DNA from 3 places in the Streptomyces sp. NPDC040432 genome. Region 2 is predicted to be linked to each of the others. Evidence: riboswitches for the same ligand, from Rfam matches in the RefSeq annotation. Region 2 holds a riboswitch; each other region holds the start of a gene.

Region 1 (3,194 bases), on a different contig from region 2:
GCGACCATGTTGTGGATGGAGAGGTAGCCGGCGATCGACGGGCAGCCGGTCGCCAGGGTCTCGAAGACGAGGACCCCGTCGGAGCGGGTGAGGCCGGAGCCGCCGTGCTCCTCACGGACGTAGACGCCGCCGAGGCCGAGCGCGGCCGCCCGGCGGATGACGTCGACGGGGAAGTGCTTGGCCTGGTCCCAGGCGACGGCGTGGGGGGCCAACTGCTCCTGGGCGAAGTCGAGGGTGACCTCGGCGAGGGCGAGCTGGTCCTCGGTGAGGGTGGTCACGGCGCTCATCCCATCGTCGGGATGGTGAAGCTCGCGCTCTCCTTGGCCCCGGAGGGCCAGCGCGAGGTGACGGTCTTGGTCCGGGTGTAGAAGCGGATCGAGTCGGGCCCGTGCTGGTTGAGGTCGCCGAAGCCGGACCGCTTCCAGCCGCCGAAGGTGTGGTAGGCGACGGGCACGGGGATCGGCACGTTGACCCCGACCATGCCGGCGCCCACGCGGCGGGTGAAGTCGCGTGCGGTGTCGCCGTCCCGGGTGAAGATCGCGACGCCGTTGCCGTAGGGGTGCTCGGTGGGCAGGCGCAGCGCTTCCTCGTAGTCGGCGGCGCGGACCACGGACAGCACCGGGCCGAAGATCTCCTCGCGGTAGATCCGCATCTGCGGGGTGACGCGGTCGAAGAGGGTGGCTCCGGCGAAGTAGCCGTCCTCGTGGCCGGGCAGGGTGAATCCGCGTCCGTCGACGACGAGTTCGGCTCCCTCGGTGGCCCCGATGCCGACGTAGCGGTTCACCCGGTCGAGGGCGTCCCGGCTGACCAGGGGCCCGAAGTCGGCCTCGGGGTCGTCGGAGCGGCCGACGCGCAGGGTGGAGATGCGTTCCGCCAGCTTGGCGACCAGGGTGTTCGCGGTCTCCTCGCCGACGGGGACGGCGACGGCGATGGCCATGCAGCGCTCGCCCGCCGAGCCGTAGCCGGCGCCGATCAGTGCCTCCACGGCCTGGTCGAGGTCCGCGTCGGGCATCACGATCATGTGGTTCTTGGCGCCGCCGAAGCACTGGGCGCGCTTGCCGTGGGCCGCGGCGGTGGCATAGATGTGCGCGGCGATCGGGGTGGACCCGACGAAGCCGAGGGCCTGGACGCGGGGGTCCTCCAGGAGGGTGTCGACGGTCTCCTTGCCGCCGTTGACCACGTTGAGCACGCCGGGCGGCAGTCCGGCCTCCAGGAACAGTTCGGCCAGTCGCAACGGGACGGAGGGGTCCCGCTCGGAGGGCTTCAGGATGAAGGAGTTTCCGCAGGCCAGGGCAGGTGCGGCCTGCCAGAGGGGGATCATCGCGGGGAAGTTGAAGGGGGTGATGCCCGCGACCACGCCCAGTGGGGAACGCAGCGAGTGCACGTCGATCCCGGTGCCCGCGTTGTCGGTGAACTCGCCCTTCAGCAGGTGCGGTACGCCGGCGGCGAACTCGACGACCTCCAGGCCGCGTTGCAGGTCGCCGTGGGCGTCGGCGACGGTCTTGCCGTGCTCGGAGGACAGCAGCCGGGCCAGGGAGTCCCGCTCGCCCTCGACGAGCTGGAGGAAGCGCAACATGACGCGGGCGCGTCGCTGCGGGTTCCACTGCCCCCATTCCAGTTGCGCCTCCTCCGCGTTGGCGATCGCCGCCTCGGTGTCGGCGCGTCCGGCCAGGGGGACCCTGGCCTGCACCGTGCCGGTGTTGGGGTCGTACACGTCGGCGTAGAGACCGGACGTGCCGGTCGTGTGCTTGCCGCCGATGAAGTGGGTGAGTTCGCGGACCATCGAAGCCTGCTCTCGTCAGGTGAGGATCCGAGGAAGGCGCGGCGCGGGAGCGGTACGGCACCGATCGGGGTGCGGACCGCGGTTCCGACCGCGGGACAGGGAGGGCCCGGGGGCCTTCGTCGAGTCACGAACGCGAGGACAGGGCCTCGTCGTTCGGGGACTCCGCCGGATCACCTGGGCCGTGGTCACGTACCGGTGCCATGCGTGTCTGCTCCATCCTCGTGGACAACACGGATCACCCCACGGCCGGTATCCTGACTCCCGGATCATCGCGTGCTCTCCGGCCTTCCCGACGGATGGCTGCCGTCAGTGGCCTGACCTGCTGGAGAACGCACTTCCCGGTCACAGTGGCGGGACCGCGCCGGATTCACACCGGCTTCCCTGCACCGCGGGCTTGCCACGAACATATAGTTGGACGTCCTAGTAAGTCCACCCCCACCCTTGGCGCGGTCGTGCGAAAACCCCGCCGCCCCGGCGGGCCACCGCGGGTGCGGTGCCCCCATGTCGGCCGTCGGGCAGATCCAGGTGACCTTCGACCGCGCGGAGCCGGAACGCCGCCAGGAGCCGGTTCCACCTCGACGTGCGGGTCGGCACCGGACTCGTCCCGGTCCGGGTCCGGGCTCAGCGGTCCCGGTCGGCGACCCGGTACGGGACGAAGGTGCTGGAGTTCTCGTCGACGGCGAGCGGCCGCCCCAGTGGCGGGACGGCGCGCTGCGGGCAGTCGAGCCGCTCGCAGAGCCGACAGCCCATACCGATGGGGGTGGCCGCCGCCGCGTTGTCCAGGTCGATCCCGTCGGAGTAGACCAGCCGGGAGGCGTGCCGGATCTCGCAGCCGAGACCGATGGCGAAGGTCTTGCCGGGTTCGCCCCAGCCGCCGCGGTGGCGGGTGACGGCGCGGGCGGTCCACAGGTACCGCTGCCCGTCGGGCATGGCGGCCACCTGTACGTGGATCCGGCCGGGCGCCGCGAAGGCCTCGTAGACGTTCCACAGCGGGCAGGTACCGCCCGCACGGGAGAAGTGGAATCCGGTGGCGGACTGCCGCTTGGACATGTTCCCGGCGCGGTCGACACGGACGAAGGAGAAGGGCACCCCACGCAGCCTGGGGCGTTGCAGGGTACTGAGGCGGTGGCAGACGGTCTCGTAGCCGAGGCCGAAGTGGTCCGTGAGGCGCTCGATGTCGTAGCGGAATTCTTCGGCGGCCGTGTGGAAGGCCCTGTACGGGAGGATCAGGGCGGCGGCGAAGTAGTTGGCGATGCCGATCCGGGCCAGCGCGTGCGGGGTCGACCCCGCGGGGAAGTCCTCCGCCGCCAGCCGGTCCAGTTCGCCGCCGTACTCCAGGAGCGCCAGCTGGGTGGCCATCCGGAAGGCCTGCTGGCCCGGCCGCAGCCGGGCGGACAGGTGCAGCACCCGG
Region 2 (3,194 bases):
AGTCCGCGTGCCCGTCGGCGCGCAGCGGGAGGGTTTCGCGCAGGGCGGGCTCGTCGACCTGGATGACGGAAGTCCCGGCCGCTTCCAGGTCGTTGACCTCGTCGCGCAGGGCGAGTCCGACCTGGCGGGCGGTCTCACCGAGCGGCTGGTCGTCGCGAACGAAGGACCAGGCGAGCATGGTGACGGGCCCGGTGAGCATGCCCTTGACCGGCTTGGTGGTCTGCTCCTGGGCGTACGCCGTCCAGCGGACGGTCATCGGTTCGGGGCGGGAGATGTCCCCGGCGAGGACAGGCGGTCGGACGTAGCGGGTGCCGTACGACTGGACCCAGCCGTGCTGGGTGGCGAGGTAGCCCGTCAGCTGCTCGGCGAAGTACTGCACCATGTCGTTGCGTTCGGGCTCGCCGTGCACCAGGACGTCGATGCCGGCCTTCTCCTGGAAGGAGAGGACCTCGCGAATCTCGGCCTTGATGCGCTCCTCGTACCCGGCGGTGTCGATCCGGCCGGCCCGCAGTTCGGCGCGGGCCACCCGCAGCTCGTCCGTCTGCGGGAAGGACCCGATGGTCGTCGTCGGCAGGAGGGGCAGTCCCAGGTGGGCCCGCTGGGCCGCGGCCCGGTCGGCGTACGGCTGTGCGCGGCGGCCGTCGGCGTCGGTGATCGCCCCGGTGCGCGCCCGGACCGCGGGGTCGCGGGTGATGGGGGACGCCGCCCGGGAGGCCAGGTCGGCGCGGTTCGCGGCGAGTTCGGCGGTGATCGCTCCGGCGCCCTGTCCGAGGCCGCGGGCCAGCGTGGCGATCTCGGCGGTCTTCTGCCGGGCGAAGGCCAGCCAGCGTCGGACCTGGGGGTCGATGTCCCGTTCGACGCCCGCGTCCAGCGGGACGTGCAGCAGCGAGCAGGACGCGGCGACGTCGACCCGGTCGGCGAGGCCGAGGAGGGTCCCGAGGGTGGACAGCGACTGCTGGAGGTCGTTGATCCAGATGTTGCGGCCGTTGACCACTCCGGCGACCAGCCGCTTGCCGGGCAGGCCTCCGACGGCGGCCAGGTCGGCGAGGTTGGTGGCGGCGCGGTCGGTGAAGTCGAGGGCGAGGCCCTCCACGGGCGCCTTCGCGAGGACGGGCAGGGCCTCGCCGAGGCGGTCGAAGTACGAGGCCACGAGCAGCTTGGGGCGCTCGGTCAGCGCGCCGAGCTCCCGGTAGGTGCGGGCGGCCACGTTGAGTTCGGCCGGGGTGCGGTCCTGGACCAGGGCCGGTTCGTCGAGCTGCACCCACTCGGCGCCGGCGGCCTTGAGGTCGGCGAGGACCTGGGCGTAGACGGGGAGCAGCCGGTCCAGCAGGGTGAGGGGCTCGAAGTCGTCGGCGACGCCGGGGGCGGGCTTGGCGAGGAGCAGGTAGGTGACCGGGCCGACGAGGACCGGTCGGGCGGTGTGGCCGAGGTCCCGGGCCTCGCCGAACTCGGTGACCTGCCGGGTGGAGTCGGCGGTGAACACGGTGTCGGGGCCGAGCTCGGGCACGAGGTAGTGGTAGTTGGTGTCGAACCACTTGGTCATTTCCAGCGGCGCCACGTCCTGGGTGCCGCGCGCCATGGCGAAGTATCCGTCGAGCGGGTCCGCCGCGACGGCGGACCGGTGGCGGTCGGGCACCGCGCCGACCATGACGCTGGTGTCGAGGACGTGGTCGTAGTACGAGAAGTCGCCGGTCGGTACCTCGTTGACGCCGTCGGCGGTCAGTTGCCGCCAGGCGTCCGCGCGCAGGGCCCGGGCGGTTTCGCGGAGGGCATCGGCGCTGACGCGGCCCTTCCAGTAGCCCTCGACGGCCTTCTTCAGTTCGCGGTTCTGGCCCTGGCGGGGGTAGCCGTACACGGTGGCCCGTACTGCCGCGGCTGCGTACTCGGTGGTCACGGAACTCTCCTTCGCGAGTGTGTCTCCATGGCCCGGTGACGGGACGGGGACGCGAAGGGTGCCGGAACGGGCGGCTCGTCGGGGACGCGTACGACCGGTACGCGAACGGGAACGATCCGTCCGAAGTGCACGCCGACCCGCCCACGAGGTCACCGGGAAACCGTGCGCGGTCGATCGCGCACGGGCAACGGGCAGGTCTTCGGACTCGCGGGCGTGCCGGCCACTCGGACCGGCTCCTACTGGCCGTCGCTTCCCAGACCCTGACGGGTCCAGTGCGTATGACGGCGGTCGTTCCCACTCACCGCTGCGGGGCAGTCCCGGATTCCCACCGGGTTCCCTCTTACGACGCATCCCGCCTGGCGGACGGGGGCGAACCAGCTGCGGGAGCCACCCTAGGCCGACTCGCTGGAGGAACGGTCCAAAAGTCCGCATGCTGGACGTGTTCGTGAGATGCGCAGCGGGTGCGGCGGGGGCGGCGGCCGGTGGCGGTGTCGCCGTCGACGGTGGGGCGGAGCCGGTGGCGGGCTCCGGGTCCGCGCCGCGTTCCCCCAGGTGAAAGCAGCCGAGGCTACCCGAGCGATCAAGGAGTCGCCAGTCGGACGGATGGCGGGGCGGCCCGTGGGCCGCGTTGCGACGGACGCCACCTTGACGCCCTTGGCCGGACCGTGTTGCACTCCGGCTGAAAAGCACGCAGCACCAGGGGAAGCCGGTCGAAATCCGGCACTGACCCGCAACCGTGGGCCCGGCACCGGCCGGGCGAGTCGGAACACCTGGCGCGCAGTCATGTACACGAGAACGCCGTCGCGGACTACGGCGTGGCCGTCAGCACTTCCCCCACGGCGCGGCCGTGCACGGGGGTGCCCCGCCACGCGACCGGCCGCCCGGCAGGGACGAGAGGCCGGCGGTGGCGACCGAACAGTTGGAGAAGCGGCAGCCGCACGCCGGGCGGCGACCGTCGCGCCCGGTCGGTACCGCGCTCCGGCCCCCGGGCCCGCGAGTGGCCTTCCTCACGCCCTCGACTCCCCGTGCGCGGACGCCGGCGACCCCGGCCCGGTCGACCCCGTCGACCCCGTCGACCCCGTCGACCCCGTCGACCCCGTCGACCCCGTCGACCCCGTGAGCGTCGCGCGGCCGTCGGCCGGTTGACCGGGCCTCGGCCGACGCAGCACGCATACCCCCCTGTTCCATCCGCGGTGAGAGGACACACCCATGCCCCGCAAGCACCCGAAGATCCTGCTCTCCACACTCGTCGTGGCCCTGCTCGTATCCGGCTGCGGAGGCGGCGCCGAGCCGTCCGCAG
Region 3 (3,194 bases), on a different contig from region 2:
TGGCAGACGGCGGAGCCGGGCTACTTCGGTCCGTCGGGGAACTTCAACGGCACGGTCTTCGCCGCGCTCTCGCTGCGGGGGGCCAGGACCCAGGGCGGCGCGAACCGCATCCCGCAGGCGCTCACGGACTCCCTCGTCACCCGTATCCGTGCCAACCAGCACGTCGACGGCGGCTGGACCTACCAGAAGGGCGAGGGCAACCCCACCGTCCTGAACTCCGCGAGCGACGTCGACATGACCGGCGCCGCCATGGCCGCGCTGTGCGTCTCCGGCGTCCCGAACACCGACACGGACGTCGTCCAGGCGAAGAACTTCCTCAAGGGCACCCTGGTCCCCGGCAGCGGCGCGTTCAACTCGCTCTACGGAGTCAACACCAGCTCCAACGGCTGGGGCGTGGCGGGCCTGAACGCCTGCGGTTTCAACCCGCAGACGGGCGACTTCCTCACCGGAAGCGGCAAGACGCCCATCGACTTCCTGATCGCCAACCAGTACAACCCGGCGGGCGGCTTCAAGTACAAGCCCGCCGATGCCGGCCCCACGGCCTACGCCTCCATCGACGCGCTGCGCGCGGTCGCGGGCGGCGGATTCACCACGGCCCCGCCGGTGCCGGTGACCCCCGGTGCTCCGCAGTGGGTCGCCCAGTCCACCTTCACCGCGGGTACGGCGACGAAGTTGGCACTGTCCGTCGACGACGGTGCCGGCAACCTCAAGGTCTGCTCCGTGGCGTTCACCCCGACCGGGACGACCACCACCCTCGGGGACGTCCTGGCCGCGGCCACGGGCGGCGCCACGCCGTCGGGTTGCGTCACCGGTGTGACCCCGTCCTCCGGGACCGGCACCATCACCACGGTCAACGGCAAGGCCAACAGCGGCTCGAACACGTGGAAGGTCAGCGTCGACGGCTCCTCCTTCGCCGGGGCGCTGCGCGAGAAGGTCATCAACGTGGGCGACACCATCGCGCTGCGGTGGGGCGCCTGACGATCCGTCACCGGTGCGGTCCGCGAGCCCCGGGGCTCGCGGACCGCACCGCTGTGCGCGGGGTGATCGCGATCGGATCAGAAGGAGGTCCAGGTGAAGGCCACCTGGTCACCCGCACCGATCTTGAACTGGCAGCCGCCGACCGGGGTCGGAGTGCCGTTGACGGAGATGCTCCAGTAGGCGGAGCCGCCGCCGCTGACGTTCTTTATGGTGTCGACGGAGAAGTCGTCGAACGACGAGTACCAGGTCCCGTCCCAGGTGAAGCCCTTCTTGCGGGCGGCGTCGTCGAGCGCCGCCGTCGGCGTGGGCACCTTGGAGGCGTGGGCGCCGCCGTTGGTGCCGTCGCACTTGTGGGTGCCACCGGTGGCGGTGGTGACGTCGTGACCCTTGGTCTTGACCTTGCCCTTGAAGAGCAGCCCGTTCGGGCCCTGGACCGTGAGTTCGACCTTGACGGCCGCGTTCGTGTTCGGCTTCGGGGCGGCCTCGGCCACGGCCGGGGCGGAGGCGAGGGCGAGACCGAGGGCGACCGTGGTGATCACGGAGCGGCGGGCGAGGGTCGGGCGCATGAAGTGCCTTCTTCCGGAAGGGATGACGGTCCGCGCCGACGATCCCTCCGACCCACGCGCCCACCCCCGGCCGCCTCCCTCGGGAAGCGGCCGGGGGTGCCGGCCCGGGCTGGGGGCTTCGCGCTGCAGACCATGACAGTGGGAAGCAATTCACAGCGCATCCCGGGTACTCCGACTCACGGGGCACGAGGCCCCGTTCACGGTTGCAGGTCAGCGCCGGATTCCCACCGGCTTCCCCCAGGCATGCGTGCATTCGGTTGTGGGCTCCGCCGAACGGGCCGGAGCAGAACGCATCGTACGGTGTCGTGGGGGCGCGCCGTAAGTGGATCCCGGGAACACGGCGGAGCGGGGCGCGACGACACCACTCGTCACGCCCCGCTCCTTCCCTCAGCCGGGGCACCCTCGGAGCCCGGGCGGCGTGCCGGGACCCTCAGTCCCGGCCGTACGTGTGGAACCCGCGGCCGGTCTTGCGGCCGAGCAGCCCCGCCTGCACCATCCGCAGCAGGAGCGGGGGCGGGGCGTAGAGGGGTTCCTTGAATTCGTCGTACAGGGATCCGGCGATGGCGGCGACGGTGTCGAGACCGATGAGGTCGGCCAGCTTGAGGGGGCCCATCGGATGGGCGCAGCCCAGGACCATGCCGTCGTCGATGTCGGACGCGCTCGCGAACCCCGACTCGGCCATCCGGACGGCGGCGAGCAGATAGGGGATCAGCAGGGCGTTGACGACGAAGCCGGCCCGGTCCCGGGAGCGGATCGCGGTCTTGCCGAGGGTGTCGCCGACGAAGGCCTCGACGGTGTCGGACACGTGCGCCGCTGTGTGGAGGGAGGAGACGATCTCGACCAGGGGCAACACCGGTACCGGGTTGAAGAAGTGCAGGCCCAGCACGTGGTCCGCGCGACCGGTCGCCATGCCGAGCCGCATGACGGGGATGGCGGAGGTGTTGGTGGCGAGGATCGCCTCCGGGTCCTCCACGATCTTGTCGAGGGCGGCGAAGACCTCGATCTTGGCGTCGGCGCTCTCCGTGACGGCCTCGACCACCAACTGACGGTCGGCCAGGTCGTCGAGGTCGCTGGTGAACAGCAGCCGGGCCAGGGCGTCCTCGGCGGAGATCCGGTCGAGCTTGCCCCGCTGGACGGCGCGTTCCAGGGAGACGGCCATCCGCTCACGGGCGGCGCGGGCGGCGCCCGCGTCGGCTTCGGCGACGACGGTGTCCAGGCCGGCCCGGGCGCACACCTCCGCGATGCCCGCCCCCATCTGTCCGCCACCGACGATCCCGACCCGCCGGATGCCGCTCGACGGCCGTGCGGGGGCGTTCACGCGGTCACCGGCCCGGCCGCGCGGCGGACGAGGTGACGGGTGTAGGCCTCGGGGGTGAAGAAGGCGGGGAGCCGCCCGGACAGCGCGCCGTCCACGAAGACCTCACGGGCGTCGAGGACATGGGCCTCGGGGTCCTCGTCCTCCAGCGCGGCGCACTCGGAGTCCAGGAGGTCGAGGAGCGTCGCGCGGTCCACCCGCTCGTGGCGCAGCCACTGCCAGATCTGGACGCGGGCGATCTCGGCGGTCGCCGCGTCCTCCATCAGCCCGTACAGGGCCACGGCGCCGCTGCCGCGCAGCCAGGCGTCGAAGTAGCGCAGGGCCACGGCGACGTT

The links. Region 2 has a riboswitch for cobalamin ahead of metE (5-methyltetrahydropteroyltriglutamate--homocysteine S-methyltransferase). Riboswitches for the same ligand answer to the same signal wherever they lie in the genome.
Region 1: it holds a riboswitch for cobalamin, as region 2 does, so the genes downstream of both, ACZ58N_RS24925 (CoA-acylating methylmalonate-semialdehyde dehydrogenase) here and metE (5-methyltetrahydropteroyltriglutamate--homocysteine S-methyltransferase) in region 2, are expected to answer to the same signal.
Region 3: it holds a riboswitch for cobalamin, as region 2 does, so the genes downstream of both, ACZ58N_RS24950 (DUF4430 domain-containing protein) here and metE (5-methyltetrahydropteroyltriglutamate--homocysteine S-methyltransferase) in region 2, are expected to answer to the same signal.

Annotation. Positions count from the first base shown of each region.
Region 1 covers NZ_JBVIVP010000013.1:92,235-95,428, forward strand. Annotated here, with positions in the region: gene ACZ58N_RS24920 (acyl-CoA dehydrogenase family protein) at 1-287, opposite strand, end outside; gene ACZ58N_RS24925 (CoA-acylating methylmalonate-semialdehyde dehydrogenase) at 284-1,783, opposite strand; cobalamin riboswitch at 2,011-2,189, opposite strand; gene ACZ58N_RS24930 (short-chain fatty acyl-CoA regulator family protein) at 2,405-3,194, opposite strand, start outside.
Region 2 covers NZ_JBVIVP010000006.1:54,011-57,204, reverse strand. Annotated here, with positions in the region: gene metE (5-methyltetrahydropteroyltriglutamate--homocysteine S-methyltransferase) at 1-1,894, opposite strand, end outside; cobalamin riboswitch at 2,068-2,288, opposite strand; cobalamin riboswitch at 2,595-2,665, shown strand; gene ACZ58N_RS15495 (ABC transporter substrate-binding protein) at 3,104-3,194, shown strand, end outside.
Region 3 covers NZ_JBVIVP010000013.1:99,061-102,254, reverse strand. Annotated here, with positions in the region: gene ACZ58N_RS24955 (prenyltransferase/squalene oxidase repeat-containing protein) at 1-978, shown strand, start outside; gene ACZ58N_RS24950 (DUF4430 domain-containing protein) at 1,056-1,544, opposite strand; cobalamin riboswitch at 1,689-1,843, opposite strand; gene ACZ58N_RS24945 (3-hydroxybutyryl-CoA dehydrogenase) at 1,975-2,862, opposite strand; gene aceB (malate synthase A) at 2,859-3,194, opposite strand, start outside.